One region of the Brevibacillus schisleri genome, then DNA from elsewhere that is predicted to be linked to it. Evidence: riboswitches for the same ligand, from Rfam matches in the RefSeq annotation. Region 1 holds a riboswitch; each other region holds the start of a gene.

What was found. Region 1 has a riboswitch for lysine ahead of ACUUHJ_RS09215 (aspartate kinase). Riboswitches for the same ligand answer to the same signal wherever they lie in the genome.
Region 2: another riboswitch for lysine. It lies ahead of ACUUHJ_RS06300 (amino acid permease); the one in region 1 lies ahead of ACUUHJ_RS09215 (aspartate kinase).
Region 3: another riboswitch for lysine. It lies ahead of dapD (2,3,4,5-tetrahydropyridine-2,6-dicarboxylate N-acetyltransferase); the one in region 1 lies ahead of ACUUHJ_RS09215 (aspartate kinase).

The regions. Positions count from the first base shown of each region.
Region 1 covers NZ_JBVNDM010000001.1:1,828,386-1,838,926, reverse strand. The annotation lists gene ACUUHJ_RS09240 (MarR family winged helix-turn-helix transcriptional regulator) at 1-219, shown strand, start outside; gene sdhB (succinate dehydrogenase iron-sulfur subunit) at 792-1,541, opposite strand; gene sdhA (succinate dehydrogenase flavoprotein subunit) at 1,560-3,314, opposite strand; gene ACUUHJ_RS09225 (succinate dehydrogenase cytochrome b558 subunit) at 3,334-3,945, opposite strand; gene ACUUHJ_RS09220 (YslB family protein) at 4,374-4,826, shown strand; gene ACUUHJ_RS09215 (aspartate kinase) at 4,876-6,117, opposite strand; lysine riboswitch at 6,349-6,536, opposite strand; gene uvrC (excinuclease ABC subunit UvrC) at 6,639-8,420, opposite strand; gene ACUUHJ_RS09205 (DUF2164 domain-containing protein) at 8,459-8,710, opposite strand; gene ACUUHJ_RS09200 (ABC transporter ATP-binding protein) at 8,835-9,548, opposite strand; gene ACUUHJ_RS09195 (ABC transporter ATP-binding protein) at 9,550-10,311, opposite strand; gene ACUUHJ_RS09190 (branched-chain amino acid ABC transporter permease) at 10,313-10,541, opposite strand, start outside.
Region 2 covers NZ_JBVNDM010000001.1:1,221,558-1,231,384, reverse strand. The annotation lists gene ACUUHJ_RS06320 (alpha/beta fold hydrolase) at 1-168, opposite strand, end outside; gene ACUUHJ_RS06315 (inositol monophosphatase family protein) at 348-1,148, shown strand; gene ACUUHJ_RS06310 (CGNR zinc finger domain-containing protein) at 1,180-1,737, opposite strand; gene ACUUHJ_RS06305 (DinB family protein) at 1,906-2,400, shown strand; lysine riboswitch at 2,485-2,670, shown strand; gene ACUUHJ_RS06300 (amino acid permease) at 2,784-4,232, shown strand; gene ACUUHJ_RS06295 (hypothetical protein) at 4,450-5,313, shown strand; gene ACUUHJ_RS06290 (hypothetical protein) at 5,462-5,650, shown strand; gene ACUUHJ_RS06285 (hypothetical protein) at 5,647-5,793, shown strand; gene ACUUHJ_RS06280 (TolC family protein) at 6,010-7,065, shown strand; gene ACUUHJ_RS06275 (aminoglycoside phosphotransferase family protein) at 7,137-7,667, opposite strand; gene ACUUHJ_RS06270 (aminoglycoside phosphotransferase family protein) at 7,658-8,047, opposite strand; gene ACUUHJ_RS06265 (aminotransferase) at 8,397-9,575, opposite strand; gene ACUUHJ_RS06260 (Lrp/AsnC family transcriptional regulator) at 9,572-9,827, opposite strand, start outside.
Region 3 covers NZ_JBVNDM010000001.1:4,337,807-4,348,347, forward strand. The annotation lists gene ACUUHJ_RS20460 (hypothetical protein) at 1-1,011, opposite strand, end outside; gene ACUUHJ_RS20465 (GapA-binding peptide SR1P) at 1,118-1,243, opposite strand; gene ACUUHJ_RS20470 (alpha/beta hydrolase) at 1,362-2,159, opposite strand; gene ACUUHJ_RS20475 (DUF3055 domain-containing protein) at 2,268-2,567, opposite strand; gene ACUUHJ_RS20480 (MarR family winged helix-turn-helix transcriptional regulator) at 2,646-3,194, opposite strand; gene ACUUHJ_RS20485 (DUF1885 family protein) at 3,375-3,803, shown strand; partial or broken gene ACUUHJ_RS20490 (glucosaminidase domain-containing protein) at 3,913-4,276, shown strand; gene ACUUHJ_RS20495 (DUF4912 domain-containing protein) at 4,391-4,753, opposite strand; gene ACUUHJ_RS20500 (hypothetical protein) at 4,862-5,461, opposite strand; gene ACUUHJ_RS20505 (N-acetyldiaminopimelate deacetylase) at 5,735-6,868, opposite strand; gene ACUUHJ_RS20510 (aspartate aminotransferase family protein) at 6,875-8,089, opposite strand; gene dapD (2,3,4,5-tetrahydropyridine-2,6-dicarboxylate N-acetyltransferase) at 8,104-8,814, opposite strand; lysine riboswitch at 8,906-9,095, opposite strand; gene ACUUHJ_RS20520 (flavodoxin) at 9,236-9,676, shown strand; partial or broken gene ACUUHJ_RS20525 (GNAT family N-acetyltransferase) at 9,745-10,295, shown strand; gene ACUUHJ_RS20530 (EcsC family protein) at 10,270-10,541, opposite strand, start outside.

The sequences.
Region 1 (10,541 bases):
GATAAACACGGCTTCGTCGCCCGTGATCGTGATGAGGAGGATCGCCGAGTTGTTTACATTAGCTTGCGTGATTCTGGCAAAAAAATTCTGCAAGTAGCCAAGCAGAATCGGAGAGAACAACTAAATAAAATGTTTTCTCACCTTAGTGAGGATGAACTCCAGCAGTTCGTCAGCATCTTTGAAAAGCTGGCGATGGCGGCGGTTATCGAGACGAATTGAATAAACTCCTTGTACGTTGATATTGTGGTGGGGAGGAAACAGGAGAAAACGCTCAGATTCTAGGGCCACCCCCTGGGGGATTGACTGCACGACTCCATGCAAAAAGCTAAACCGCGGCCAAAGTGGTATCCTCAGGATGTTTTTCAGAGGTGGCCGATAAGAGCGTGTTTCGCTTTTTGCATTGCGTCTCGGTCGGTGTCCCTAAGATCTTCGCTGTTTTCTCCTGTTTCCTCTACGATCTTTCCCTATTTAAACGGGCTTTTAAAGATTTAAAAGAATTGAAGAAATGTCCTCAGTTACGACAGAGAAGAATATTTCCAGACGTAGCGACTTGTGGAGTCCTACCGAGCGGAGAAGGGATTCGCGGGCAATAGAAACGCAACCGTGCCCACGCGAAGTAGCGGCTACCAGTTTTGCGTTTCCCCGCGAATCCCTTCGGAGCGGACAGTCTCAACCCCCAGCAGGACGGAGCCTGGAGCCTAGTCTGGAAATATTCTTCTCTCCACTACAGCGACATGAAAAAAAGGCGTGCATTCCGGATCACCGGTGCACGCCTTTTCTATTGCAAACAATTAGGAGAAGAAGAACTTCTTCACTGCATGTTTGGTTGTTTCTTTGTTCATGTGAGCGATCGAGGTTGTCAGCGGAATGCCTTTTGGACATGCTTGTACGCAGTTTTGCGAGTTACCGCAATCACCGATACCGCCATCTTCCATCAAAGCTTCCAGACGCTCATGCTTGTTCATCATACCCGTTGGGTGCTGGTTGAACAGACGAACCTGCGAAATTGCGAACGGACCGATGAAGTCAGACTTCGCATTCACGTTCGGGCAAGCTTCCAAGCAAACACCGCACGTCATGCACTTCGAAAGCTCGTACGCCCATTGACGCTCCACTTCCGGCATGCGAGGACCAGGTCCCAGATCATGCGTACCATCGATTGGAACCCACGCTTTTACGCGCTTCAGCGCATCGAACATGCGGCTGCGGTCAATCGACAAGTCACGCTGTACAGGGAAGGTGCTCATTGGCTCAAGACGGATCGGCTGTTCCAGTTTATCTACCAGTGCCGAGCACGCTTGACGCGGTCTTCCGTTAATAACCATCGAGCACGCACCGCATACTTCTTCCAAGCAGTTCGATTCCCAGTTTACTGGAGACGTTTTTTGACCTTGTGCGTTGAGTGGATTACGTTGGATCTCCATCAAAGCACTGATCACGTTCATACCAGGACGGTAAGGGATTTTGAACTCTTCCTTGTACGGAGTGCTGTCAGGGCCATCTTGACGAGTGATAATCAAATGAATCAATTTTTCTGCCATGATCAGTTTCCTCCTCTCTTATTTCTTGTCAGACGTATAGTCACGTTTACGTGGTGCGATCAGGGATACGTCGATGTCTTCATAGTAGATTTCAGGCGCAGTCGTTTCAGCATTGAACTTCGCCATTGTCGTCTTCATGAAGTTTTCGTCATCACGCTCAGGGAAGTCAGGCTTGTAGTGAGCACCGCGGCTCTCGTCGCGCTTGAGCGCACCGATTGTGATCGCGCGGGACAGTGCGAGCATGTTCCACAGATGACGGGTAAACGCCGCACCAGAGTTGCTCCATTTATTCGTATCGTTGATGTTGATTTTCTTGTAGCGTTCCATCAGTTCAACGATCTTATCATCCGTTTTTTGCAGACGGTCGTTGTAACGTACTACCGTTACGTTGTCAGTCATCCACTCACCCAGTTCCTTGTGGATCAGGTAAGCATTTTCTGTTCCGTCCATTTTCAGGATGCTGTCGTATTTCGCTTGCTCTTTGCTTGTGAAGCTGTCAAAGAGCGTGGAAGACAGGTCATCAGAGGATTTGTTCAAACCTTTGATGTACTCGATCGCTTTTGGACCTGCTACCATACCACCATAGATCGCGGACAAGAGGGAGTTCGCACCCAAACGGTTTGCACCGTGCTGAGAGTAATCGCACTCACCTGCTGCAAACAAACCAGGGATATTGGTCATTTGGTTGTAGTCTACCCACATACCACCCATGGAGTAGTGAACCGCAGGGAAAATCTTCATTGGAACTTTACGTGGGTCATCCCCAACGAATTTTTCGTAAATCTCGATAATACCGCCCAATTTTACATCCAGTTCTTTTGGATCTTTGTGGGACAGGTCGAGGTATACCATGTTTTCGCCGTTGATACCCAGCTTCATATCTACGCAAACAGAGAAGATTTCGCGAGTCGCGATGTCACGCGGAACCAGGTTTCCGTAAGCAGGGTATTTATCTTCCAGGAAGTACCAAGGCTTACCGTCTCTGTACGTCCATACACGACCACCCTCACCACGAGCAGACTCGGACATCAGACGCAGCTTGTCGTCGCCCGGGATTGCAGTTGGGTGAATTTGGATCATCTCACCATTGGAGTAGATAACCCCTTGTTGATACGCCGCAGATGCTGCTGTACCAGTATTGATAATCGAGTTCGTCGATTTACCGAAGATGATACCAGGTCCGCCTGTTGCCAAAATAACGGCATCCGCACGGAAGGATTGAATTTCACCGGAACGCATGTTCTGTGCAGTAATCCCGCGACAGGTTCCTGTATCGTCCAAAACGGCTCCGAGGAAATCCCAATATTCGTACTTGGTTACCAGACCTTCAGCTTCATAACGGCGTACTTGTTCGTCCAATGCGTACAAAAGCTGTTGTCCAGTTGTCGCACCCGCAAAAGCGGTACGGTGATGCTTGGTTCCCCCGAAACGACGGAAGTCCAACAGACCTTCTGGCGTACGGTTAAACATAACGCCCATACGGTCCAACATATAAATGATGCCAGGTGCTGCATCGCACATTGCTTTAACTGGCGGTTGGTTTGCCAAGAAGTCTCCGCCATATACTGTATCGTCGAAGTGCTCCCATGTGGAGTCGCCTTCCCCTTTGGTATTTACCGCTCCGTTAATACCGCCCTGCGCACAGACAGAGTGGGAACGTTTTACCGGAACCAGGGAGAACAGCTGAACAGGAACGCCTTTTTCTGCTGCTTTGATGGTAGCCATCAAGCCGGCCAAACCTCCACCGACAATGATCAGTTTACCTTTTGCCATGTGTTTTGTCCCCCTATCCCTACAAAATGAAAGCCGACATCGCACGCAAGCCGATGAAGGTCACAATTACGAATACGCCCAAAGTCAGGAATGTTGCAATGCGCTGGGAACGCGGCCCAACTGTAATTCCCCAGTGAACCAGGAACGACCACAGTCCGTTGGAGAAGTGGAACGTCGTGCTAATAATCCCGATTGTGTAGAATACGATCATTGCAGGACTGCTCAAAATATTTGCCATCATGTCAAAATCCACATGTGCACCCATTGCTTTTTGGATGCGGGTTTCCCAGACGTGCCAAACGATAAAAATGAGGGTAATGACTCCTGTAACGCGTTGCCACAAGAACATTTGGTTTCGGAAGTAACCGAAGTTCCCTACGTTTTGCTTTGCTTGGAACGCAATGTAAATACCGTAAACAGCGTGAAACAGGATCGGGAGGTAGATGAAAACAAATTCAAGCACCAATACGAATGGAACATTTTCAATCAAACCAACTGTTTGATTAAAAGCTTCGGCTCCACGGGTCGCTTGGTAGTTGGCTGTCAAGTGAAACAGCAGGAAGAGCCCGATCGGAAACAAACCAAGAAGTGAGTGGAGCTTGTGACTGAGAAAGCTATGGCCTTTCGCCATACAATGGTCCCCCTTTCAATGTATGTAACTCTCAATTTTGTGAAAAACGTCAAGCATCACCGCAAGCGGTCCAAAACGGCTTCGACCGTTTTGATAGACCTTTCCCCAATATCCTAACCCATTGCCTCACCCATTAGACATAGCAAAACCACCACGATCATTTTATGAACGGGATCTTGACGCTGTTCACCAAATGACTGCGTTCACTAGATCAAATGAATTTGTCGGAATGTGTCAAAATACGAGAAAAAGTTGGGCAAAACTATGACCAAATCCAATTGTACTCTTGTCGACACAGAGCGTCAAGACAATCAATGTACTAAATACATTGATAGAATAACTTTGTTTAGTCCAGCTATTTTTTCTATTCCGATGTCATGAATGCGTGTCCCTCCTCATAATCTAGTAAAGACAGGAGGGAAGCACATATGAAAGAGAAGGATCAGCTTGCAGCACTGTTGCCGACAGAGACCATTCCCTACGCAGAGAGAATGAATATGCCCTATCTTGGCTATCATCTCCTACGCGAAACGCTTACTAGCACCCTGCTAGGCGATAGCGAAAACCATATACTCTATTGGATAGGAAAAAATATGGGCCGCCAAATCCCCATTCAATCTGCAACAGGCCCGATTATGCCTTTTATTCGGCTTGGATTAGGCCAGCTAGACGTCCTGGAGGAGAACGGGCAAACGATCGTCTATTCACTCACTCATTCCATTTTTAGCTATCAGTCTATAGAAAGACTAGGATGCAGTCTTTCCTTTGAAGCCGGGATCATCGCGGGTATGATTGAGCAGTGGAAAGAAAAAGAAGCGTTCAGCAAAATCGAAATGGAAAGCCCTTCGGACATACGCATCTCTGTACAAGTGGCGCCATGAACAAAATGCCCCCTCTACCTATAAGAAGGGAGAGGGAGCATCTATCTTTTTATACTCCGTGCACAACCGCGGTTTCCTCAACATCCAGACCATAGGCCGAATGAAGACTGCGAACAGCCAGCTCTGTCAAAGCTGCTGGAATGACGCAAGAAACCTTGATATCAGAAGTTGATACCATTTTAATAGAAATTTCTTTTTCTGCCAGAACGCGGAACATTTCGGCAGCTACCCCTGGATTGTTGATCATTCCAGAGCCAACAATGGATACTTTGGTCAAGCTTTCCTCGAAATCGACTTTTTCAAAGCCAAGCTCGTTTTTGTTTCTGTCCAGCGTATCCAGTGCTTTTTTCAGGTCATCTGCTGCAACTGTGAAAGAAATATTTGTAACAGTAGCATCATAAGAGCTTTGGATAATAATATCGACGTTCACTTGATTGTCCGCCAGCGTATTGAACAGACGGGAGAGCGTCCCGACCTTGGCAGGCATGCCGACAACCGTGATTTTGGCTACATCTTCATCGTGTGCAACTCCACTTACTACTCTTCCTGTTTCCATGTTGGCAACCTCCTCAACGTACGTACCATCTTCGGCAGTAAAGCTAGAGCGGACGACCAGCCTTACCTTGTATTTTTTCGCAGCCTCTACTGACCTAGGATGAAGAACCCCTGCACCGAGGTTCGCCAGCTCCAGCATCTCATCATACGAGATCGTATCCAGCTTGCTCGCAGCTGGAACCATTCGCGGATCAGCTGTATACACCCCGGACACGTCTGTAAAGATTTCGCATTTCTCAGCGTTCAAGCTGGCTGCAAGTGTAACCGCAGATGTATCCGATCCACCGCGGCCGAGCGTCGTAATTTCCCCTTCGTCACTGATCCCTTGGAATCCTGCCACGATCACCACACGACCACGACCGAGCTCAGATTGAATCCGCTCTGGATTAATCTGCTTGATCCGTGCTCTTCCGTGAATCGCCTCTGTGGTGATTCCAGCTTGCCAGCCCGTAAGAGAAATGGCATCGTAGCCTTTTGTATGCAAGGCCATCGACAAAAGCGCGATCGATACCTGCTCCCCCGTGGTCAGCAGCATATCCATTTCACGCTCGGATGGGTATGCGCTAATCTGCTTGGCCATGTCTACCAACACGTCAGTAGATTTCCCCATTGCAGAAACAACAACTACCACATCATGCCCTTCCTCTTTATAGCTGATAATTCGATCCGCAACTCGTAAAATTCGCTCAATGGTACCTACAGAGGTGCCTCCGTATTTCTGCACGATCAACCCCATGCGGCTTCTCTCCCTTTTTCTCATATCCAATATTGGTATTTATCTCGTATCGTATGGTTTTTCACTATTCTCTCTATAAGGAAAAGTCTTGCATTTTTATTTTACAAAAAAGGCACCGACAAGGAATAAGACCTGCCGCTGCCTACTGTTTCGACATACCGGTTCCTCCCTCCCAATACACGCGGACAACGAAGATTGACAGTTATCACCATCAAAACTCACATTGACACACCGTGAGATAGCTCTCCATCTGACAATTGGTCATTGTGCAGATGACAGTCCTGCATTTGTTCAACGCAGACCCAGCATGGAGAAAAGCGGGTTTCCCCCCATACTTCGGCGAATTCCCCTTTCCCGTCCCCTTCACAGATACCCGATCTCAGGGTGGTACTCTTGGTTTTCGCGCCTCTACCTCACTCCATAATGGAAGTGAGGCTAACTATTCTGTTTGAATCGGATTATATCATGAGTCTAAAAATGGATCAATTCCTTTTTAGAGCTTGTTTAAAAAGTCACACTGGCTATGTGTCCAGCTTGCGCAGATGCCCGATGATTTCTTTTGCCAGCTTGTCGCCGATTCCCAATTGGCGGAAGTCCTCAACGGTCGCCTCGCGCATTTTTTTCAACGAGCCAAAATGAGAGAACAACAGCTTCCGCCGCTTTTCACCAATACCCGGGATCTCATCCAACTGCGAGGAAAGCATTGTTTTTGTCCGGGATTGTCTGTGGAACGTAATAACAAAACGGTGGACTTCATCCTGGATACGCTGCAACAAATAAAATTCATAGCTATCACGTCTAAGATTTACAGGCTCTGGCGGATCTCCGTACATGAGCTGAGCAGTGCGGTGCTTCTCATCTTTCGCCAGACCACAGACAGGAATATAGAGACCTAGCTCGTTTTCCAGCACGTCCATAGCTGCACTGATTTGGCCTTTACCACCATCGATCACAATCAGGTCGGGCATTGGCTGGTTTTCTTTCAGCAGACGAGAGTAACGACGGCGAACGACTTCGCGCATGGAGCCGTAATCATCTGGTCCCTCTACGGTTTTGATCTTGAATTTGCGGTATTCCTTTTTGTCAGGGCGGCCGTCTGTAAACACAATCATCGCAGACACTGGCTCTGTTCCCTGAATATTGGAGTTGTCAAACGCTTCAATTCGATGAGGAACCGGAATCCCTAAAATGTGACCGAGATTGTGTACTGCTTGGACCGTACGAGCATCGTCCTTGGACATCAGCGCGAACTTCTCCTGCAAAGCAATACGGGCATTCTCGGTAGCCATCTTCACGAGCTCATGCTTTTTGCCTCTTTTCGGAGCATGGACTTTGATGCCCAACCACTCAGCCAAAAGCTCCGGTTCACTCTCTTGCGGGAGCAGTATTTCTTTTGGCAGCGCATTTTGCTTGTCGAAGTAGAACTGGCTCACATAAGACATGAAGTCCTCGGTTTCGCTTCCATAGTATGGAAAGGAAGTCGTCTGACGCTCGATCATCTTCCCTTTTCGCATATAAAACACCTGGATGCACATCCAGCCTTTTTCCACGGCAAACCCGATAATGTCGCGGTCTATCGTATCGGTGAACGTGATCTTCTGCTTCTCCATTACGGCTTCGATGCTCTTGATCTGATCACGATATTCCTTAGCTCGTTCGAACTCCATGTTTTCTGCGGCTTGCAGCATTTTTTCCGTGAGGGTTTGCTTCATTTCCTCATGACCACCATCGAGGAACTGGCTGATTTGATCCACCAAACGCTGGTTTTCCTCTGCCGATACCTCGTACACACAGGGCGCAAGACATTGTCCCAAATGGTAGTAAAGACAAACCTGCTTGGGCATATTGCGACATTTTCGCAACGGATAGAGTCGATCCAGCAGCTTCTTCACCTCGGAGGCATCTCCGGCATTCGGATAGGGCCCGAAATACTTGGCTTTATCTTTTAATACCTTACGGGTAATCTCCAGGCGTGGCTGCGCCTCGTTCGTAATTTTGATGTACGGATACGTCTTATCATCGCGGAGCATGACATTGTAGCGCGGGTCGTGCTCCTTGATCAGGTTGCACTCGAGGATAAGCGCCTCAATCGCTGAGGATACCACAATGTACTCAAAGTCCACGATCTCACTGACCAACAGCTGCGTCTTCCCGTTATGACTGCCTGTAAAATATGAGCGGACGCGGTTTTTCAGCACCTTGGCTTTTCCGACGTAAATGATTTCCCCGCTCGCATTTTTCATCAGGTAGCAGCCTGGTTTATCTGGCAGGACGGCCAGTTTATCTTTTAAGGAGCTGTTCATGGCTGCTCCCTCCTCTTTGCTCTATATCTGCCTAGCATCTATTTGTTCTTGTGGATTGGCTTTTCCAATACATACAGTTCATCTTCTAAGGAACTCATCCGTTCCATCAGCAGCTTGCGGCTGTCTTGCACCCCTTGATTGTAATAGAAGGGGCCGAGCTCTTTTGAAAAAAAGGCAATCAACTCTTCCGTCTCCAAATTGCCGAGTGTCTCCGACCGTTCTTCTTTAAAATAGCGTTGTACTTGATGAACAAGATATTCCATTTGCTCTCTCGTCAATTTGGTTGGCATCGTATCCGGCTTCCTTCCCATTTCGCATCATAAGAGAATATACGTTCTATCCTTCATAGTACCATGGAATCCATACGAAAAAAACTGCCGCCTCATTCCATGGCGACAGTTTTTATAGGCAGACCTAGTGTTTGCGACCGCCCAAATATGCTTCTTTTACACGCTCGTCGTTTAACAGCGCTACTCCTGTGCCGTCCAATACGATTTGCCCAGCCTCCAGCACATACCCGTAATCAGCGATTTTGAGGGCCTGCTTGACATTTTGCTCCACGATCAGGACGGTCGTACCTTCTGCATTGATTTCTTTGATCACCTTGAAAATGTCTGCCACCACAATGGGAGCCAAGCCCATTGACGGCTCGTCCAAAAGCAGCAGCTTCGGTCGAGACATCAATGCGCGGGCAATAGCTAGCATTTGCTGCTGACCACCAGACATCGTCCCTCCCAATTGGGAAAGACGCTCCTTGAGGATGGGGAACCACGTCATCATCTTCTCCATGTCGTCCTTGATGCCTTGTGCATCGTTGCGCTGGAATGCGCCCATCTCCAGGTTTTCCAGTACGGTCATCTTCCCGAGAATTGCACGCCCTTCTGGAACCAACGCCAGTCCGGCTTTTACGATTTGATGGGGTCTCGAACCCTCTATGCGTTGACCACAAAACGTAATCGTCCCTGCTTCAGGCTTCAGTTGACCTGCGATCGTACGCATAGTTGTGGTTTTGCCCGCTCCATTCGCCCCGATTAGCGAGACGATTTTGCCCTCCGGCACTTCCAGCGTTATCCCGCGAATCGCCTTGATTTGACCGTAGGAGGTCGTCAAGTTTTGTATGTTCAGCATCTTATTCGTCCTCCTTGCCGAGGTAGGCTTCAATCACATCTGGATTGTTTTGTACCTCTGCTGGTGTGCCGTCAGCAATTTTGACCCCAAAGTTGATGCATACGACCTTTTCACACAGATTCATGACCAATCCCATATCGTGTTCGACCAACAAAACAGTCGTTCCGTCATCGCGAATTTTTTTGACCAGCTCCATGAGTGCTTTCGTCTCGGTCTCGATCATTCCAGCAGCAGGTTCGTCCAATAGCAAGAGTTTTGGTTCCGTAGCTAGTGCCCGTGCAATCTCCAGACGCCGCTGTTGACCGTACGCCAATGTATCCGAGCGGACGTCAGCAATGTCAGACAAGCCTACGAATTCGAGGAGCTCCTCTGCTTTTTTGGTCACCGCCTTTTCTTCCGCACGTTGTCCCGATGTTTTCAAAAGGGAAGCCCAGAAGCCGGCCTTCATGCGCGAATGACATCCTACCTTCACGTTGTCCAACGCACTCATGTGACCGAATAAGCGAATATTTTGGAACGTCCTTGCAATCCCCATTTCGGTAATTTTGTTAGGCGCCATTCCATTTAGCTTCTGTCCGGCAAAAGTAAAGGTTCCCGTCGTTGGTTCGAATATGCCCGTCGCCATATTGAAAATGGTCGTTTTCCCCGCACCATTCGGACCAATCAAGCCGACAATCTCACCCTCCCCGACAGTAAAAGAAACGTCACGAAGAGCGGTGATGCCGCCAAAGCTTTTTCCTACGTTCGCAAGTTCCAGCAACATCTTATACTCCTCCCTTCGCTTCCTTGTCGGATGACTTGCCCCGACGACGCTTGAACAGCTTTTGGAACGTGTCGGCACCAATCAAGCCATGCGGGCGGAACGCCATTACACCGACCATGATCAAACCGTACATGAGCATTTTGTACTCGGCCAAACCACGCAGCACCTCCGGCAGTGCTGTCAATACAAAGGCACCGAATAGCGGCCCCCAAACCACTTCACTGCCGCCA
Region 2 (9,827 bases), 610 kb from region 1:
GATAATCCAGTCATTCGTATCCATGACCGTTATCCCTTCACCGCCTTGCATAGCCGTTAGTGCTGCCTGATCGGGCTGATATGGCTGCAGATACCATATAGCCAGACAAATCGCTGCAAGTGTCACCAATACAAGTGCCTGGAACCATTTTTTACGCGCTTGACTCATCCTACCCACCTCGTTTCCGCCCCTATGTATGATGCTACTTATTATGTCTCAAACACGCTGCACATGTGCATAAATTGTGAATCTCGACATTTCCGTGGTGTTGACGAACTGTTTTTTACATAGTAGTATTCAAAGATACTACTATTTTTTCACCAAAAAGAGAAGGGATGGGAATTGTTATGAATCTACAAGATGTGCAATTTTGCGAGGAGCTGGTAAGAAGTGCTGGAATGGAGCTGCTAGTGGAATTTGAAAAAGGCGCGTCCTGCCACAGCAAGGAAGCAATGGCTAAACGCTTTGAAGAGGTGAATCCCGTGGTTGAAGCTCGATTAAAGCGCTCATTATCCGAGCGGTTCCCCACCTATCAATTTTCTGACGCCGAATTCGATCTGGCTGCACAGGAAAATCCTGAATTCACAAGTCCTTATTGGGTGATAGATGCAATCGATGGAGCCGTTCACTTTCTACAAAAAATGCCGATGTGGGCTACTTCCCTCTGCCTGATTGACGGTGGACGCACGGTTGTTTCTTTTGTCTATGATCCATGCCGTGATGAACTGTTTACAGCAATTGACGGGCGTGGAGCTTTTTTAAACGGACAAAAAATCATTACTTCATCCAAATCGCTGCTGAGTGAGTGCATTCTAGGGACGCTCTTTGCTTCCTCCGAGCCGATGAACCTCTTGGTCGGAGAGTATACAGCAAATTCCTTGACGCGAGTGATGCCAGAAGCTTTTGCCACCCGCATGCAAGGCGCGGTATCACTCCATCTGGCCTATGTGGCGTGCGGACGACTCGACGGTTACTGGGAATACGGTGAAGGAGTGTATGATTGGCTTGCTGGTGCCCTTCTGGTCCAGGAAGCCGGAGGCAAAATTACGGATACACAGGGGACTGATTTTTGCTGGAAAAGCACAGGCATCGTAGCAGCAGGCTCGACCATCTACCCTCAGCTGATCCAATTGACCCCAGCTTCATAACGAACAAATAAAAAGGGTGAGCCTATGCGCATCACCCTTTCTCCTTTTTCCGCTCACGAAAACGGCGCACCTTCATCAGGTTTCCGCACATTTTGTCATCGCACCAGCGGCGCACCCGGTTGCGGCTTTCATCATAAAACACCCAGCGGCAATCCTCGTTGTCACATATTTTGATTCGCTCCAGATGCTGCGGGGCAAGCAGTTCCGCGAAAGAAGCAGCAATTTGTGCCATGACGAGGGGCCAGCTCTCTGCTTGGCTGGATTGCTTTTGCCTGTAGCCGCCCTCCTCATCTACATACAACACCTGCGTATGAAAAGGGGCGAGAGCCAACACTTTGTTCAATTCCGCAAGGTCCTCCTCTTGGAATCGGTCTCCACGGACAACGTCTTCCAGCATTCGTCTCAAACGCTCCCGCAATTGCAAAAGAGATGCAGCATACGCCTCATTCATCGGCAGCGGAGCGGTTAGCTTGTATGTTTGCAAAAAGGATGACAGCCATTCCTGATTCTCCAGGCGATTTTCCCAACGACCAGAACCGCGCCAATCCCGCCAATCACTATTTAAAAAATCGATACAAAGCCAGTCCATGTCATCCACTCTCCTGACGAAACCCTTCATTTTTCTCTCTTGTATGACCATACAGGATATGGTAATCTTTATTTGTAACCACCGTAACTCGATTAACTGGTTACACCCTCTTTTCTTATTGCTATTATAGCGTTTCATCAATCTGTTTCACAGACGAGGAGGAAGCGTATGAATCGGAAGGAATTGCTTTTGCACGGATGGGAATGTGCGTATGACAAGGAAGACTGGTATCCACCCCTAAAAGAAGTGCTTTCCGGAGTATCAGCAGCGGAGGCTAGCTGGCGCCCTGTGGGAGAAGCAGCCAACACCATCTGGGAAAACATCAGCCACCTTCTTTATTACAAAGAACGCCTCTTGCATCGTCTTTTGGGCACCGAATTCCCTAGCTCCGCGGAGACGAACGATGATACCTTCACCCCATCCGGTGGTCCCGCTGACGAAGACGCTTGGCAAGCTACCCTCTTGCGAATGGAAAGCGTCCACCGCCACATTCATGAACAGCTTTCCTTGCTGACGGATGAAGAGTTAAACCAGATGGCTACCTATACGCCCATTTACCAAAACGTCATGAGTCTTGTCTTGCATGATGCGTTTCATACGGGACAAATTGTCCAAATTCGCAAGCTGCAAGGCTCCTGGCCTGCTAGACGCTCATTTGACTAACAAAATTTCACATTGATTAATCCCGAACAATCCTTTATAGTTGAACAATCACATAATTTCATACATGTTATCCTCATCTTTCACGGTGGGGATAGAGGTCGCGGCTTTTATATCATCCTGTACGAGATTCAGAGAAAATCAATGACTCCAGGTAAGGAAAATCCGCCGAAGCTCATATCGCGTCTCTGTGCGATTGGGTTGGGGCTGTACTCGAAAGGGGCAGAACTGTCACGTTTGCATGCCAAGCAAACGTGGTGAGCTATCTTCAGTGAAGGCTTGGTGGGGATTGGATGATACCGCCCTATGCCATTTTTTTGGCTATGGCGGTTTTTTAATTTCCGACCTTCCTTCTCAAAAATCAAGAAAGGTCGTGCAAGCAGCTTATGTCACAAAATCAATTGCAACGTGGTTTGAAAGCCCGCCACCTGACGATGATCGCCATCGGCGGCTCGATTGGGACGGGATTGTTTCTGGCGAGTGGAGGCTCGATTCATTCCGCGGGACCAGGTGGAGCTTTAGTCGCCTATCTCGCTATTAGTATCATGGTTTACTTTTTAATGACCAGCTTGGGGGAAATGGCAGCCTTCATGCCTGTTTCCGGTTCGTTTTCGACGTATGCCACGCGGTTCGTCGATCCATCTCTCGGCTTTGCTCTCGGTTGGAACTACTGGTACAACTGGGCGATTACCATTGCCGTCGAGCTGTCAGCTTCTGCACTCATTATGAAATATTGGTTCCCGGATACCCCAGCGATAGTGTGGAGCGCTTTGTTCCTCGGATTGCTGTTTGCCTTGAATCTCCTGTCTGTGAAAGCCTATGGAGAATCTGAATATTGGTTCGCCTTGATTAAAGTAGTAACGGTTATCATCTTTATTATTGTCGGTGTGTTGATGATTTTTGGCATTATGGGTGGTCAAGCTGTTGGCTTCCAAAACTTCACCAAAGGCGACGCGCCATTCAATGGCGGCTTCATGGCCCTGCTCGGTGTCTTTATGATTGCCGGATTCTCTTTCCAAGGAACAGAATTGGTTGGTGTAGCAGCTGGGGAGAGCGAAGACCCTGCCCGCAATATTCCGAAGGCCATCCGTCAAATTTTTTGGCGCATCCTGCTCTTCTACATCCTCGCTATTTTGATCATCGGGTTGCTGGTTCCATACGATAATCCAAATCTGATCAGTGGCGACATTACGGATATTGCGATCAGTCCGTTTACGATTGTATTTGAAAATGCCGGTTTTGCTTTTGCAGCATCCGTCATGAACGCGGTTATTCTCACGTCTGTATTGTCTGCTGGTAACTCTGGCATGTACGCCTCTACACGCATGCTGTGGAACTTGGCGAAAGAAGGAAAAGCACCAAAATGGTTCGTAAAAGTAACAAGTAACGGCGTACCGATCAATGCCTTGATCTTGACTGCGCTCATCGGCGCCCTTGCGTTTCTGTCCTCACTGTTTGGGGAAGGCGAAGTCTACGTATGGCTTTTGAATGCGTCCGGTATGTCAGGCTTCATCGCTTGGCTGGGCATTGCCATTAGTCACTACCGTTTCCGCAAAGCGTTTATCGCTCAGGGCCGAGACTTAAGCGAATTGCCTTATCGGGCAAAGTGGTTCCCGTTTGGACCGATTTTTGCCTTCATCATTTGCTGTATCGTTATTTTTGGGCAAAACTACTCCGCATTCATCGGGGGAACGGTCGACTGGTATGGCGTCCTGGTCTCTTACATTGGCCTGCCACTCTTCTTACTCATTTGGCTCGCTTATAAAATCACGCAAAAGACCAAGCTCGTCCCTCTTGAACAAGTTGACTTCAGCATGGATGAACACACGAAATAATCGAAGAAAAATACGGACTTCCGTTAACTGAACGGGAGTCCTTTTTCATGTTTGCCAACCTATTAAAAACTGACCCAAAATAGCCGATAGTATAGAAAAGAAGCAATTGAGATCCGTTTCCTTCCGTTCTCACAACTCATACTAGTCATCTGATAAAAGGTAAACATGATCTCCTGCCTTCACGACTGAACATGAATCCATGTGAGGAGAGTAGAACATGCAAATCCAATCGTATTCCCGCTACCTACCCCCCCAGCTCCCAACTAGCCAAACTGCACCTAAAATGGTGACAGGAACTAGTCTGGAATTGCCCAAACCCGATACGGTAGACCTTCGTTCACACAAGGCACGCGAGCTACCTGCTGATGCCATCGAACATCACAGCGCCCAATTTTTCTTTAGCACTGAGATTAATGAGCGGTTGGATAAAATTTTCGCAGATAAGCCACCCGAGGCTCGCAAAGCCTTTGACCACATCCTGGAGCGAAACTTTTTCAACTCCCAATCCACCTACACTGATGAAGAAAGAGCTGCTTTGGTAGAAGTCGGTTTAACCCAAGGCAAATATTTGGCAGACCAATACATGGCTGATGAGAAAAATGCTGCTGAATTTTTGGATACCCTCCATCTGCTCGCAGGCGTTGCCAAAACACGAAAGGTTGACCCTGCAACTGGCAGTGTCAGCTACGTAGAGCTTCCGCAAAAACCACAAGGGGCGCCGAACGACTATGTTAATCCATCCAAGCTGATGGAGCGGTATGATCCGGAAGCCTACAAAAAAATGCAAGCCGCCACAACCAATCCAACAGAGAAAGTAAGCATGCTGATTCAATTCGTCAAAAAGCTGCAACATCGTCCAGACTGGATCACACAATACCGGAACGAACAAGCTACGCTTCTCTCCGATTTAAAAAACACAAAAATCACTAACCGCTTCGAGAATATAAATACAAAGGACACCACTGAATTTGTTCGTCAAATGAATACACTCACTGAAGATGCTTCCTTTTCCGCGATCACACCATTGCTACAAGCGAATCTTGCTTCTTTTATGAAGAGCCTGGTCAAGAAAACGAGTTAACTGCACAAAGATGATCGGCACAGCCCCTCCCGAACTTTCTGGGACTGGGGCTGTTTTTTCTGGTGTAGTCCGAGTCCCGTTGCTTTTCCATTTAAGGAAATGTACAGGCAGGTGGTGGATATACTAACCCGTAAAGGAGGAGACGAACATGGATGACAATCGCGAAAACGACCTGCCTGATTTCAAGCAACTGGATGACAGACTGATCGCTCAACCTCCCACTAGTCCAATACTCGCAATCCGTACCAATCTGGACAAGGAACCAAATGACGTCGACAATCCGTATGTGCAGCAAGACTCTACATCCACTGGACAAAATAAGGGGGAAGCAAAATGACTGATCATACCTCACAGGAAAAGCCCGACATGGGTTATAACGGAAGCAATATGCATGGTTACTCCCTTACGCCAAAGGAAGGGACATTGAACCAAACTGCCAAGTCGGCTACGGAAAACAAAGAAAACAGGGACAAAGAATAGTACTTTTCCATTATGAAAAACAAATCCCCTTTGGGGAAACAGGCAGATGCTCACTTTGCCTTTTTCCGGAAGGGGATTTGTTTTGGGGTTCTGGCCAAGAACGTGGTAAAAAACATTTTTTTATTGACGAAATTGTATTGGAAATATATACTTTTCATGGATTTGATAATGAGAATCGTTATCAAATTCTTTTATATATAATCAGGAGGTTGCCCCATGAAATCCAGGCTCTTCAAACACATTTATAGTACAACTTTAGTCACTTCTCTCCTTACAGGTGGTGCACATTTTGCTCTGGCTGCTCCACTCGTGGCCACTGCGGAACAGACGGATGTTGCCCCTTTGTCGCTTAATTTCGCAGTCGAACAGGCAATAAAGAACAGTGTTGATCTGGAGCTGCTTCGACTTGAATTAGATATTACGAATTACGAAACATCTATCACACTAAGAGAAAAGGAAGAAATCAAAAAATCCGACGTCATAACTCTGGCTGATGCAAAAAAGAAATTCGAAGACGCCGCCAAAGCGATCAAAGAAGTGGTTGCCGATGAAGTCGCCCTGAATACGCAAAAAAACACCGTTCAATTGCAAGTACATAAAGCTTTCTTCGAAGTCCAATCATTAGACGCCAAAATCAAAGCGCAAAAGAAGAGCTTGCAAAGACAGTACTGGTTGAACTCCCAAGAAACAGAAGCTCACAAAAATCTTGCTGCCCTTGAAGCCAGCTACAAGCAAGCATTGGCCAAGCTCAACGATTTATTGAATGAAAAAGCCGACAGACAATGGAGAATGATCGCAACTGATCTGACCCAGCACGAGCTGCTTTCCTTGGAGCAATTGCAAGCAAAAGCTTTTGAAAAGCGACCTGAGATGATCAAAGCTCAAGCAGAAATAGATTTTACCCAAGTAAGAATTGATTACACAGCAGAGTATTCCGCACTAAGCACACATAAAGGAATAATTGCAAAAAATGAGCACAAAAAAGCGGAACTGCAAAAACAAAAAACGCAAAAGAAAATCGGTCAAGAAGTAAGTGACAACTATACGAAGGTACTGGCAGCGAAAAAGGCATTAGAAGAAAGTACAACAAAGAAAGAAACCGCATTGGGGCGCTATCAGGCAACAATCGATCAATATAGATTGGGGAAGGCATCGATGAAAGAACTGATGGAAGACGAAGCGAGCCTGTTTGACTCTGAAACAAAAGCAATTGAATCGGTCTATCAATACAATCTCGCTGCTACCACCTTGAACCAGTCAACTGGCTATTAATATTCCGCATTACGAAGGATCTCATTTATTTATTTTAAATAAAGAAGGCTTCATCCCACAGGGTGAAGCCCTTACTCATTTAACAGTCTCTCAAAAACTCCCGGCATCACCAGACGACCACCGTCTACCCCAAAATCCTCTATAAACCACCAAGCCGATAGGACACTATGACAATACGCCCACGCCAACACTCTCTCTTTTTGCAAAGACAGCGCCTTCGTCAGCCCATCGACCCGCTGCTTCATTACTTCTTCTACCCCATCCTCTGGCAAATGGTTCAGCAAAAACGGAATCACCTCGTATTCCGTCTCCCTTATCAGTCCTTTTGGATCAATTGCCAACCACGGCTCTCTTTCTGCGCGCAAAATATTTTCATGATGAAGATCACCATGCAGCAGGCACAGTTCTTTTTGTGTGGAGAGAAGCTTTTTATACCATTGCATAGCCCGCTCCACCATTTGCTCAGGAATCGGTCCTGTCCCCCCTTGGAAATGAGGGCGAATCTTTTCCAGTCCCACAGCCCAGTCTGCTATCGTCGGGAACCTCGACGCAAGCTTGCCAACCCTCGAAATGGGTGTATGCATTCTTTTGATTACGTCCACCAAGCATTGAATTCCTCGTCTTCGCTACTCAGCTTGTCCAGTGTCTCTCCTGGCATGATGCGCTCCAAAAGCATGATCCCTTTTTCCTCGTCAGCATCGAGAAGCTGCACCATTCCCCGCCCTGCAAAACCCCGAATCGCTGCCAGCTCTCTCTGCCAATCCAGTCCAGGCACTCCCAGCTTCAGCACTGCGCTCCTCCCATCCTGCAACGCAACTGGTGCTACAAAGTTATAGGAGGGTGGAAACGGCTCAAGAACTTTTAATAACCACCGTGCTTCGCATTCGGCAATCAGCTCATGAAAGGAATCGAGCCAGAGACGACCTGCTTCTTTATGTACGCCCATAATTGTTTGGGTAAAATGGGTTGGTAGTGAAATCATTAGGAATCTCCTCCTCGAACTACTTGCAAAACATCCTCTTGCATTAGCTTTCAAGCTGTTCCCTTCCCACAGCCGCGTAAGAAGAAGCGCATTTCCAGTCAAGCGCCTCTGGAGCCCATCCCAGCTCAGGAAAAAATGGCGGGGGTTTTCAGCTTCACCTATGAAACACTCCATCGAAACTTCTACGTTTGAAGCGCTCCCGCCATTTTTTCCGAAGCGGCCAGTGAATCCCCCCTTGCGGGGCGTAGGCCGAAGCGCAGACTGGAAATGCGCTTCTTCCCCACCATAGCCACTTCACCAAAAAGGGGACAGCTTCGAAAGCCGCCCCCCCTTTATTTCCCGGAAAATGTTAGGACAGTCGTCCCATCAAGCGCTCCATACGTTCCAGTGCCTTCTTCAACTGCTCCATCGATGTTGCATAAGAACAACGGATATGTCCCTTTCCGCTTTCGCCGAACACGTCTCCAGGTACGACTGCTACCTTTTCCTCCATCAGCAGCTTCTCCGCAAACTCAGAAGAGCTGAGACCTGTAGAGGCTACAGACGGGAATGCGTAGAAGGCTCCGTCCGGCTCATGGCAAGTCAATCCGATATGACGGAATCCATCTACCACATAATTGCGGCGCTGACGGTAGCTCTCGATCATTCGTTCCATATCTGAACGTCCATGGCGCAGTGCTTCCAATGCAGCCATCTGAGCCATTGTCGGTGCACACAGCATGGTGTACTGATGGATTTTCAGCATGCCTGCGAGCAAATCAGGTGACGCGCAGACATATCCCAGACGCCATCCGGTCATCGCAAACGCTTTGGAAAAACCGGAAATCAGGATCGTCCGATCTTTCATCCCTGGCAGCGCCGCGATACTATCGTGCATGCGACCGTAGGTAAGCTCCGCATAAATCTCATCAGAGATCACCATAAGGTCGTGCTTTTCAATGATCGGCAAAAGTGTTTTCCACTCTTCAGCCGTCATCGTCCCCCCAGTCGGGTTGTTTGGATAGCAGAAAATGATTGCTTTTGTACGCTCGGTGATATGCGTCTCCAGCTCTTGCGGTGTCAGCTTGAACTGGTTTTCCATCGTTGTTTTCAGGAAAACTGGCACCCCGCCAGCCAAGCGAATGACTGGTTCATAGGAGACATAGCAAGGCTCTACGACCAATACTTCATCACCTGGATCGAGAATGGCACGCAGTGCGATATCAATCGCTTCGCTGGCGCCAACCGTCACGAGAATTTCTGTCTCTGGATGATAGCTGACCGAAAAACGTTCTTCCAAGTATTTCTGAATTTCCACACGCAATGGTAGCATACCTGCATTGGATGTATAAGCTGTATGTCCACGCTCCAGCGAAGAAATCGACGCTTCTCTCATGCGCCAAGGAGTGACGAAATCAGGCTCCCCTACACCTAAGGAAATGACTCCCTCCATGGACGCTGCCAAATCGAAAAAGCGGCGAATTCCTGATGGCTTCAACGATTCAACTGTACTGGATAAACGGTTTTTGACTTTGACTTGTGTACTCACGGCGTAACCACCATTCTGTGATCTTCGTCACGATCTTCCAGCTCAATGCCATCGTGCTTGTAGCGTTTCAAAATAAAATGTGTAGCTGTTGAGACAACTGAATCGAGAGTGGACAGCTTTTGCGAAACAAAAGTGGCTACCTCTTTCATCGTTTTGCCTTCCAAAATAATCGACAAGTCATAGCTTGCACCAGACATCAAGTAAACAGCCTTCACTTCTGGGAAACGGCAAATTCGCTCAGCCACTTCATCA
Region 3 (10,541 bases), 2.5 Mb from region 1:
GACATAACGATCGTGGCCAGCTGGATCAATAGGATCGCCACCTACATTACCCAGCGGAACTTGCTCTTTATCGTCCAGATCATACAGATGAAGCTGGAGCTTTTTATTACTGTCCTTTTTGGCATACAAAATGTAGTCACCATAAATTTTCGGTCCTACATTTCCAGAAAGGTTGGAGTCAATCTTCTTTTTGGACGATTTATCGACGGTACGATAGATCAGATCATTACCTTCCCCATACACATAATCATCTTTGTACGTATGTACAAATTCTTTGTCACTTGAACCGTTCGTCAATTCTTTGTTTCTGCCATTGCTGATGGTATGCACGTAGATTTGATTATAGGAGCGATTCTCATACAAAATTTTATTTGTGGAAAGAGTAGGACGCCCTTGATCGCCTTTTTGGACGACAGCTTCCTTTTCTTGTTTGGCTTTGATATCGTAATAGTAAATATCGCTGTTGCCATCTCGCTCATCTTCCCATGCGACATACGCATCACTTACCACTGGGTTGCTTGCTTTTCCATTCGCAGATACGACCTCTGTATCACCTGTAGAAATTTTGTACAGATAAACATCCCCGTTATCTGTCCAGACGACGTTTTTATCCCCGATCTCCACACCATCGACAGTTGCTGATCCATCTGACAAACGCGTTTCTTTTTGCTCCGCGATGTCATACAAGTAGACGTCCGAGCCACCATCACGGGAGTCGATCCACACGACATACTCACCATCGACTTTGGGATTCGTCTTTTTAGATTCCTTGTCGCCAATTTGCGTTTGTGTACCTTTATCGAGATTGTACAGGGTTACGGTTTCTTCCCCTTCAACCATCCACACGGCATATTTTTTGGAAATGTCATAACCGGCTCCGGAAATCTCCGGCTTGCTCGCATCGATTTTTTCTTCATCACCAATACTGTAGGCAAGCGCCGGTGTCCCGCTCCACAGAGATGTGACCAAAAGTGCAGCGGCCAGCATTCCCTGCATCGGTTTTCGCTTCATGAAACAATTCCTCCTTTTACAACGATTTTCACTCTTCTCCATTATCCTCCATACGGAAAAGGTTGTCAAAAAAAACAGGCCTCACCGTAGGCCTGTTGACTATTTTTTATTCTTTTTCCTGTCTTTCACCAGGTCGGCAGTCACAGTTGCACACCGCATAAAGCGTTTTCACTGAGTTACTTTCAAAATGCTCGATGATGGTTCCGCAAGTCTGACATACGATAGTTCCCATCTATGTCCCCTCCGCATTCAATTGATTCACATATTCCTTTAAATGTTATGTTACATTCATCTTAATATGCTACAACGTTCGGAGTCAAGATGCATTTGTTGATAATTAGTATGTCACATTACAACGGAATATTGTCATTCAACCAGGTCACGATTTTTTGCAAAACTTCTTCCTTTTCAGGTTCATTCAAAATTTCGTGTCGCAAGCCTGCGAATCGCTCAAATGTTTGTCTGTCTGAAAGGCCGGCTGTAAATTGCTCCACAGCATCCGCATCAACCAATGTATCAGCCCCAGCCTGCAAAACAAGGACAGGATGCTTGATTCGATTCCTTTCCTCCCACGCCTTTTCCATAGATCGGTTCAATTCCGTGAACCATCTGACACTTACCTTGGAATAATTGAGCGGATCGTTCCGATAAGCAGCCTGAACAGCTTCGTCACGCGATACCATATCGGGAGTAATTCCATTCGGCATGACAAGGGTTGGCCAGACCTGATCGAGAAATTGTGCCAATTGCGCCTTCCACGCCGGTACAGCCAATTTGAGCTTCATGCATGGAGATGTGAGAATTAACCCGGCCAACTCTTTGCTCCGCTCATCCGTCTGAATAAAGCGAGTCGCGATGAGACCACCCAAACTATGCCCCATTAAAAATACTGGCTTCTCCCCAGACGCATCGGCAAGAGCGGTACTCGTCCACTCACGTACACGGGACAAATAGTCTTCGAATGATTGAATATGCCCCCGTCTCCCAGGAGAGCGCCCCCATCCCGGCAAATCTTCCGCATATACGTCCCAGCCTGCTTGATTGAAATAAGACGCTACATGTTCATAACGCCCATGATGCTCTCCCGTTCCATGGACGAGAACAATGGCTCCCCGAGAATTATTGGCCGACCATTTATGTACACCCATTCTCCCTGTCCTCCTACTGCTTGATTTCTATCGATTATACTAAAAAACGGAGGGTCGTATTTTACAAAAAAAACCAAAACGAGCAGAAGATAAACTTCTGCTCGTTACCTAATACTGATTTTCTTCAAATGGAATGGATGGTAAATGCTCCTGAAAAAACTCAGCAAGCGCGACTGCCTCGTTCTCCGAATCCAGCCTGAAAATTTTTTGCAGGTATCCTGGATTCACCGCATCTTCAGAACTGAGAAGAGTCGATTGCCCTGTCTGCATACAGATCACCAACGGCTTCCCATAAAACTTGTGTGTAAATACCATGCCAAAGTCGTATCGTGTTCCCTCTGAAATAAAACCGAGAAAACGTACATTAGCATTCTCCGATACGTCGTATAAGTGGTCGTAGTGCTCCATCAGCAATCCCTCCTCAACAGTATTTTGGCCTCCGAATTTCGTAAAATATTCGGATTATTCACTAGTATAAGCGAAAAATTACGTTTTTGCTACCCAAACAGCATCATTTACCAGGCGTGTCGGGTTCATGACCCTGTCTTCGCCTTCTTGAATCCATCTTACTTTTTCTGCACCATGCAACGATTGCGCGACAAAGGAGAGACATTCAAAGAACAGTTCAACTACTGCTGTACTGTATCGTTCCTCCATTTTCTCCAATGCATACGTCAATCTAAAAATATCTGGTACACTTCTTCGACTGGCTTCCAATACTTCTTTTCCTTTTTCAGTCGGGTATACGTGAACGACACGCCCATCCAACTCCGACTTTTCGATGGTCACCATGCCTTTCTCCATTAATTTCTTGATATGAATGACAATCGAAGAGGGATGCCAGAAGGTCCAATCTGCAATTTGCGTGACGCGTACACCTTCATAACAGTAGATGATCCAGAGAATGTTTAACTGTACGGAGGAATCCAATTCAGCTTCCTTCGCTGCCCGCTCCCAGTCTTCTTTGTTCACCACATCGATGGCGCGCATGGTGTTTAAAGCTTCGAATACATGTCTAATTGAGGCCTCCTGCATGCGTATATTCCTCCATGATCCTTTATCGTTCATCTAACGGCATATAAATATGATATATATTTTACACTTTTCAGAAAAAACGCGCAATTGTTTTTGGTCGCCAACTGCCTCATTGCCAAAGAGTGGAAGACAATGCTACACTTAACGCACAGAATACCGGTACTAGGAGTGAGTGCAGTCGTGAAACTTCAATCGGCCTACATCTATTTCGTTGATGGTTCTACCGCAGCATCTGCAAGTATTGACGACGTGAAAGCCAAGTTTACGCGATACGTTGACATGACCACAAAAACAGGAAAGCAGTTGGGCTGGACCTATGCTGACGCCGCTTTCCCTTACACCCTAGAAGAACGCCCTGAAGGAAAGGACGCGTGGTTCCTTCTCAAAGGAAAAGACCCAAATATGTACAAAGCCATCGTTGTTGGAGTCGGGAGCAAAAATGAAAACGGTTCCCAAAAGCACTACATACAAGTGTCCCTCCCTGAATCAGCCACACATGGCGACAAAAACAAGGCAAATGAGTACTGTCGATACTTGGCACGTGATTATAAAGCAGAGCTCCACCTCTTCAACAACCGCATTCAATATTTCCAACCTCGAAAGCCATAAAGAAAAACGGAAACAGTCGAGTCATATCGACTGTTTTTCATGTTCAAGCCTATTCCCCCCTACCTCTTTTTTTCATACGAATAACAAAGAGAGGGAAGGGGGGGAGCTTATGGAGGACCATGCCCAGTTTCTACGCAAGCCCGCTTACAAAAACGTGCTTGCAGCCACGACTCCCGCACAAGCCGCACAGGCTTTAGAGGAAGCCGGCTACGCTACCGATCCTGCGTACGCTGAAAAGCTGACGCGCCCCATTCAGACGTACAACTTGACCCAGTACGATCAATTTGGCCCGGAAGAGCCACAATCGATTCCTCCCTGGAAACGGGAGCTGGGAAATCGTGCGTTACAGGAGGGCTTACTGACCTCGCCCGATTGGCTAAATAAGCTTAAATAAGCTAGATGAACCAATGCCAGTATGGGCTGTTTTAGCAATTGCCCTGCGACTGTTGGACAAACAGCGAGAGAAACCATGAGTCCATGAATAAAAATCAAAAGCCCCATTGCCACCAAGCAAATCTTGTGGGTAATGGGGCTGTTTCGTATAAAAATGCAGTTGCCTCAGTCGTAACGTTGCTTGAGCACGTTGATCAAATCATTTGAGACCTGGACAGCGAATAAAACCTTCCGTCCACCATCCGAATTCCCAGATCGACGCAATATTCCAATCCTTGCGTCACTCCGTACAAAATCCATTCGGAAGAACGGTGGTTGATATCAAAATCAGTGTAAAGGTCAGTGCCATCATTTCGGATCTCTTTGCGGTACGTCACATCAAAAAGGCGTAGGACAAAAGGCAGTTCAGCAAATGGAATAGCAAACTTTCGCTCTATTTCTTGCTCGAACTCCTTCGTCATGCTCCACTCTGCCTGAATGGACTGCTCATCTTTCCAGGCAATGCGTATACTCGGGCCTTCTACATCCGTGGACGATCGCGGGGGATTTGTCTCCATTCGCTCCCATCGTTCCTTTCTTTTACTTGCTATTACCAAGTATATTGGCTTTTCCGTATATTATAGCACGGGGACATATAAAGTGGAAACGCATCCAAGCCATAATTTTTAGCGTCCAACTGTAAACGTATTTTCACCGACGGTTACATAAGAAGTGAATTTCTCTGATTTCATTTGAACTTGTACTTTATAAGTGCCGTATGCTTCGAGTTTCGTAGATACAAAAGGCTCAGAAAAATAAAAACTGTTTGCATTCTGTGTGGAGTATTTCCACTCTTTCCCTTTAGACACTTCTTTGCCGTCCGGTCCGACCAACACGAGCTGCATGCGCAAGTCTTTGGCGATAGGCGCGTCATCAACCTCTACGAAAACGTTAAACGTACGAGGCACATTTTTATCGCTGTATCCTTTGACAGGGTTGCTGAAAACGACATTTTTATTGCGGGTCTGCTGAATCCCTTCGACCACAATAATATTTACGTTTGGCTTAATCACATGCAATTTGCCCGATTGCTGATCGTAATCGACGAAACCACCGAGCTTGTTCACTATTGATTCTACCGATTCAGCCTTGGATGCTGGCATTTCACTCGCTACAGTTTCCGCACCGAAAAATACGCGCATCGCACCTTCTCCCAGCGCAGTAGTGCTCCCCACCCCTGCTGCTACAGTCAACGCCAACAAGGCCGATAACCATGCTTTTTTCATGTCAATAATCCTCCTGTATGTGTGCGCGGCAGCGCTTGTTTTTCCGGAATTTCTTCTCCCTAGTTTATACGTTTGGAAAAGGAAATAGTTGTGCTGCCCTGATAAGTTTTTTCAACAATATCCACAATATCCACAAGCACAAAAACCTTAGGAAGAAAGACTTATACACAGAGATGTTAGTAACTACTTCTTACTCTTGACCAAAATACAGCTGGGAATGACAAAGTAAAAAGAGCGGCCATCCAGCCACTCTTTTTTTGCTCCTGACACCTGCTACTCCTGTTGCGAAAGCCAAGTAAAATACCGGGAGACCAGTCGAATAGCAACCTCGATCGCGTCTTCGTTGGGCTCAATTTTGGAATGGTGCAAGCCGTATGGCGTTTGCACACCCAGCCAGAATAAAAAGCCGGGGATTTCTTTCAAAAAGTACCCGAAATCTTCTCCGGTCATGGCTTCCTTGCAGGTGATGAGAGTTACATCTTCACATTGTGCCTGTACCCATTGCATGAAGTCTGTCGTTAGCTGCTCCTCGTTGTAAACCTGGCAGTAGCCAACGCCATAGTCAATCGTTGCCTGGCAATCAAAGCCTATTTCCACTCCCTTTACGAGAGATTCAATGCGACTCTTGACAAGTGCCATCGATTCCATCGAAAAGGTTCGAATCGTCCCTTCTAGCCTGGACTTCTCCGCGATGATGTTTTGCTTCGTCCCGCTCTCCAGCTTGCCAATCGTTACGACGGCAGAATCCAATGGATCGATATTGCGCGAAATAATCGATTGAAGCTGTGTCACCAGATGGCTTCCTGCAACCACCATGTCATTCGCCTTGTGAGGGAAGGCTGCATGCCCCCCTTTGCCGACCAGATCAATGTACAACTCAGAAGTGTTGGCAAACAAAATTCCTGACTTTGTTGCAATTTGACCAACTGGGTATTCTGGCGCGATATGCAGGGAAAAAATGCAGTCCGGTCGCCACTCTGCAAACTCTTCACTTTCCATCATCGGCCAAGCACCACCAGGGCCTTCTTCTGCCGGCTGGAAGAGGAACAGCAAATCATCTGCGATCGAATGCTCAGTAAAATGCGTCAGGAGGCCAAGAGCGATTGCCATATGCATGTCATGGCCGCAAGCATGCATATACCCTTGATGAAGCGATCGAAACGGATAGGACGTTTCCTCTACGATCGGTAGGCCATCCATATCCGTCCGCCAAGCAATTAGTCGTTTTGGCTTTGTTCCTGCCAGCTTGACCAAAATGCCTGTCCGCCACGTTTTAATCTCGATTCGCTCCTGAGGCAGCTTTTTCAAATAATCGAGCAAGTATTGCTGCGTCTTCACTTCAGCGAAGCCTGGCTCCGGTATTTGGTGCAAATCTCGGCGAATTTGTGTAAACAAGGAAGTCGTCATGGTCTACTACGCCTCCTTTTTCGTGCCTGTTCTTGCTGTTAATTGCTCCTCAAACACGGCAAGGAAACGGTCGACATCGGCTTTTGTCAACGTCAGTGGCGGAAGCAGACGAACAATCGTTTTCTGCGTCACGTCTACAAGGATTCCTTCGTCAAGCAATGCTTGCTGCAAGTGGCTTACCTCTTCTGGGGTGGAAGAGAGTGGAATTCCAACCATCAGGCCTTTTCCGCGAAGGGATTGCAGTTGATCTGGAAGACGCGTTCGTAACGCTTCCAAGCCCGACCACAGGTACGCAATCACTTCTTCTACATGAGCGATGAAGGCTGGATTAAGCAATTCGTCCAACACGACATTCCCCAGGGCAGCAGACAATGGCGATGGTGCGAATGTCGTTCCATGATCCCCCGGTTTGAACTGGTTCATCAGCTTTGGACCAGCGATGACACCGCCGAGAGGTAGCCCTCCCCCTATGCCTTTGGCGAATAGGATGAGATCTGGCGTTACGCCTGCATGCTCATAAGCAAACAGCTTTCCTGTTCTGCCCATTCCTGTCTGGATTTCGTCCATGACAAAGAGCATGCCTTCTTGTTCACAGATGGCAGCTACCTCTCGCAAGAACGCTTCTGTTAGTGGCACGACACCGCCGGAACCCAAGACTGGCTCCATAAGGACCGCAGCGGGTCTTGCCTCCTGGCAAATCGCTCGCAATCCTGCTGTGTCCTCCACATCCAGTTCATAAACAGGAAAAGCTGGCTGAGGAAAGTCTTGATAGACGTGAGCCTGCCTCGTTAGACGCACTGCTCCAAGTGTTCGCCCGTGAAAGCTGTTGCGTAAAACAACGATGCCTTCACGACCTGCTCCCTCGTTTTTCGTCCATTTGTGAATCAGCTTGATCGCAGACTCTGTGGCCTCCGCACCAGAGTTGGTGAAAAACACCTTACCGCTGATGCTGTTTGCAACCAAACGCTCCGCTAATCGAATAGCCGGCTTGTTTAAAAATACATTGGAAATATGCAAGAAGCGCTCTCCCTGCTCACGCAGAGCCTGTACAATGCGCGGATGAGAATGCCCCAAAACGTTTACCGCGAGTCCAGTAAACAAGTCGAGATAACTCTTCCCATTCGTATCGTACAAGTAATTTCCTTCGCCTTTCTCTATGGCAATCGGAAGTCTTTTATAAGAGGAGACGATATATTGTTCATCGAGCGAACGCCAGTCCATGTGCACTCTCTCCCTTACAGCTGACGTAGCTCCTGCTTGATCTCTGTCTTGGAACGAGTTTTTTCATCGATTTGCTTGATCACACGTGCAGGCGTTCCCGCAACGACTACGTATGGAGGTACATCTTCAATGACGACAGCACCTGCTGCAACAACAGCACCTTTTCCTACGCGTACACCTTCCAGAATGACAGCATTTGCTCCGATGACAACATCATCCTCGACAACAACTGGCTGTGCAGACGGCGGCTCGATAACGCCTGCGATAACCGATCCAGCGCCGATGTGGCAGTTTTTCCCGATGGTTCCACGTCCACCTACTACAACATTCATATCGATCATCGTACCTTCACCGATCACTGCACCGATGTTAATGGAAGCACCCATCATGATGACCGCATTGTTACCGATTGTCACTTGGTCACGGATAATCGCGCCTGGCTCAATACGCGCTTGAATCCCTTTTGTATCCAACAATGGAATAGCGGAGTTGCGACGATCGCTTTCTACTACATAATCTTCAATTTTGTCTACGTTAGCAGCGAGCACTGGCTCAATCTCTTTCCACTCACCAAAAACAACACCAGTCGGACCAGTAATGAAGGCTTTGGAGCTCGCACCAAAGTCGATTCCCTCCAGATTCCCTTTCACATATACCTTCACAGGTGTTTTCTTTTCGCTTTTTTGAATAAACGCGATAATTTCGTTAGCATCCATCATGTTCATTGTTACATCCTCCTCAAAATAACAGCATGGTAAATCAAAAAAAGCAATGAGTGCATTCGCTATCTCATTGCTTTTGATACTACGTAAGCAAATCATAAATAGCGCTCCACAAAAAGATGTAAGGTCCCTTGTGACAGGATGTTCATTTTTCATGAGACACCCCAGCCTGTGCTACGTAGGGGCATAGCATAAGCTTCGGCGCTTTAGCCTTTCTTCCTTCTCCTGCCCCCTGGCAGATTGCGAAAAGGCTTACTCTTCTTCGGCGCACCTCTATTTAGTGTATATTATATTGATTTTATTTAACTCTACCAAAATCAATGAAACGTGGCAAGATGAAAAAAGTTATTGACAACGATTATCATTTTCATTAATTTTATTTGTGAGAATGATACTCATTATCTAACTGGAGGTTTTACGTTTTATGAGCATTTTGATGGTATACGCGAGCATGACAGGGAATACACAGGAAATTGCTGAAGCAATTGCAGAAGGTATTCGTTCAACTGGTGCAGAGCTGGAGATAAAAGAAGTAATGGACGCGAATGCAAAAGAACTCGAGGCTTACGACGGAATCTTGCTTGGTGCCTACACATGGGGCGATGGCGAACTCCCAGATGAATGCCTGGATTTCTATGAGGAAATGGACGATATTGACCTCAGCGGGAAAAAGGTTGTTGCTTTTGGCTCTTGCGATTCCGCTTACGAGCATGTCGGTGCAGCTGTTGATATTTTGCTGAAAAAGGCGAGCGAGCGTGGCGCAGAAACTCCTCTGGAGGGTTTAAAAATCGAGCTTTCTCCTACAGCAAAAGAAGTGGAAACTTGCAAAGCATTTGGGGTATCGTTCGCTGAATTGCTCGGCTAATCGATGTTTCCCAAATACTCTGGCACATGCTATACTATCAATCCAACTTTTTAAGGAGGATTGATCTCATGTCACTACATACAGACGAGATTCTGTTACGGCCTCTCCACCAACAAGACGCAGCCGAGCTCCTAGAGCTTCGGCTGCGTAATCATGAATTTCTCCAACCATTTGAACCGAGATCCGCCCTGCTTCATTTCTGACCCTTCCAGCACAGCAAGAACAGATTTCGCAAGCACAGAATGATTTTGAACGTGGTACTGCCTATGCTTTTGGTGTATTCTCCCGTGAATCCGAAAAAATGATTGGACGTGTAGCGTTGTCAAATGTCGCACGCGGCGCATGGCAAAATGCGACGATTGGCTACTTCATGGATCAGGCCTGCAATGGCAAAGGCTATACAACACTAGCTGTAAATCTTGCCCTTCGCTTTGCTTTTACGGATGTTGGGCTACACAGGGTACAAGCGGCTGTCATTCCTCGCAACCAAGCTTCCATTCGCGTCTTGGAAAAAAACCGTTTTCGCCAGGAGGGGCTATCGTTACGCTATTTGCAAATTAACGGTGTATGGGAGGACCATCTCATCTACGCTCTTACTGCTGAGGAGTGGTCTGTGTAATCTCCATGCTCTTTTCAATCTCGCGCAGACGCTCTAGGATGCGCCGTTTGCGGTACAGCATCATCCCCGCTTCGGCGACATCCTTTACGGTTGAGCGATTCAAATACGCTCCGAACAAAATACCCGCAATAGGCACCATTTGAAATAACTTTTTCCACCCGAAGTTTTCTGTGTACGTAACCACGACTTCACGCCATCCCTGCAATTGTGCCATTACCTCTCTCTGCGCATTTGGTTCATCAAAGC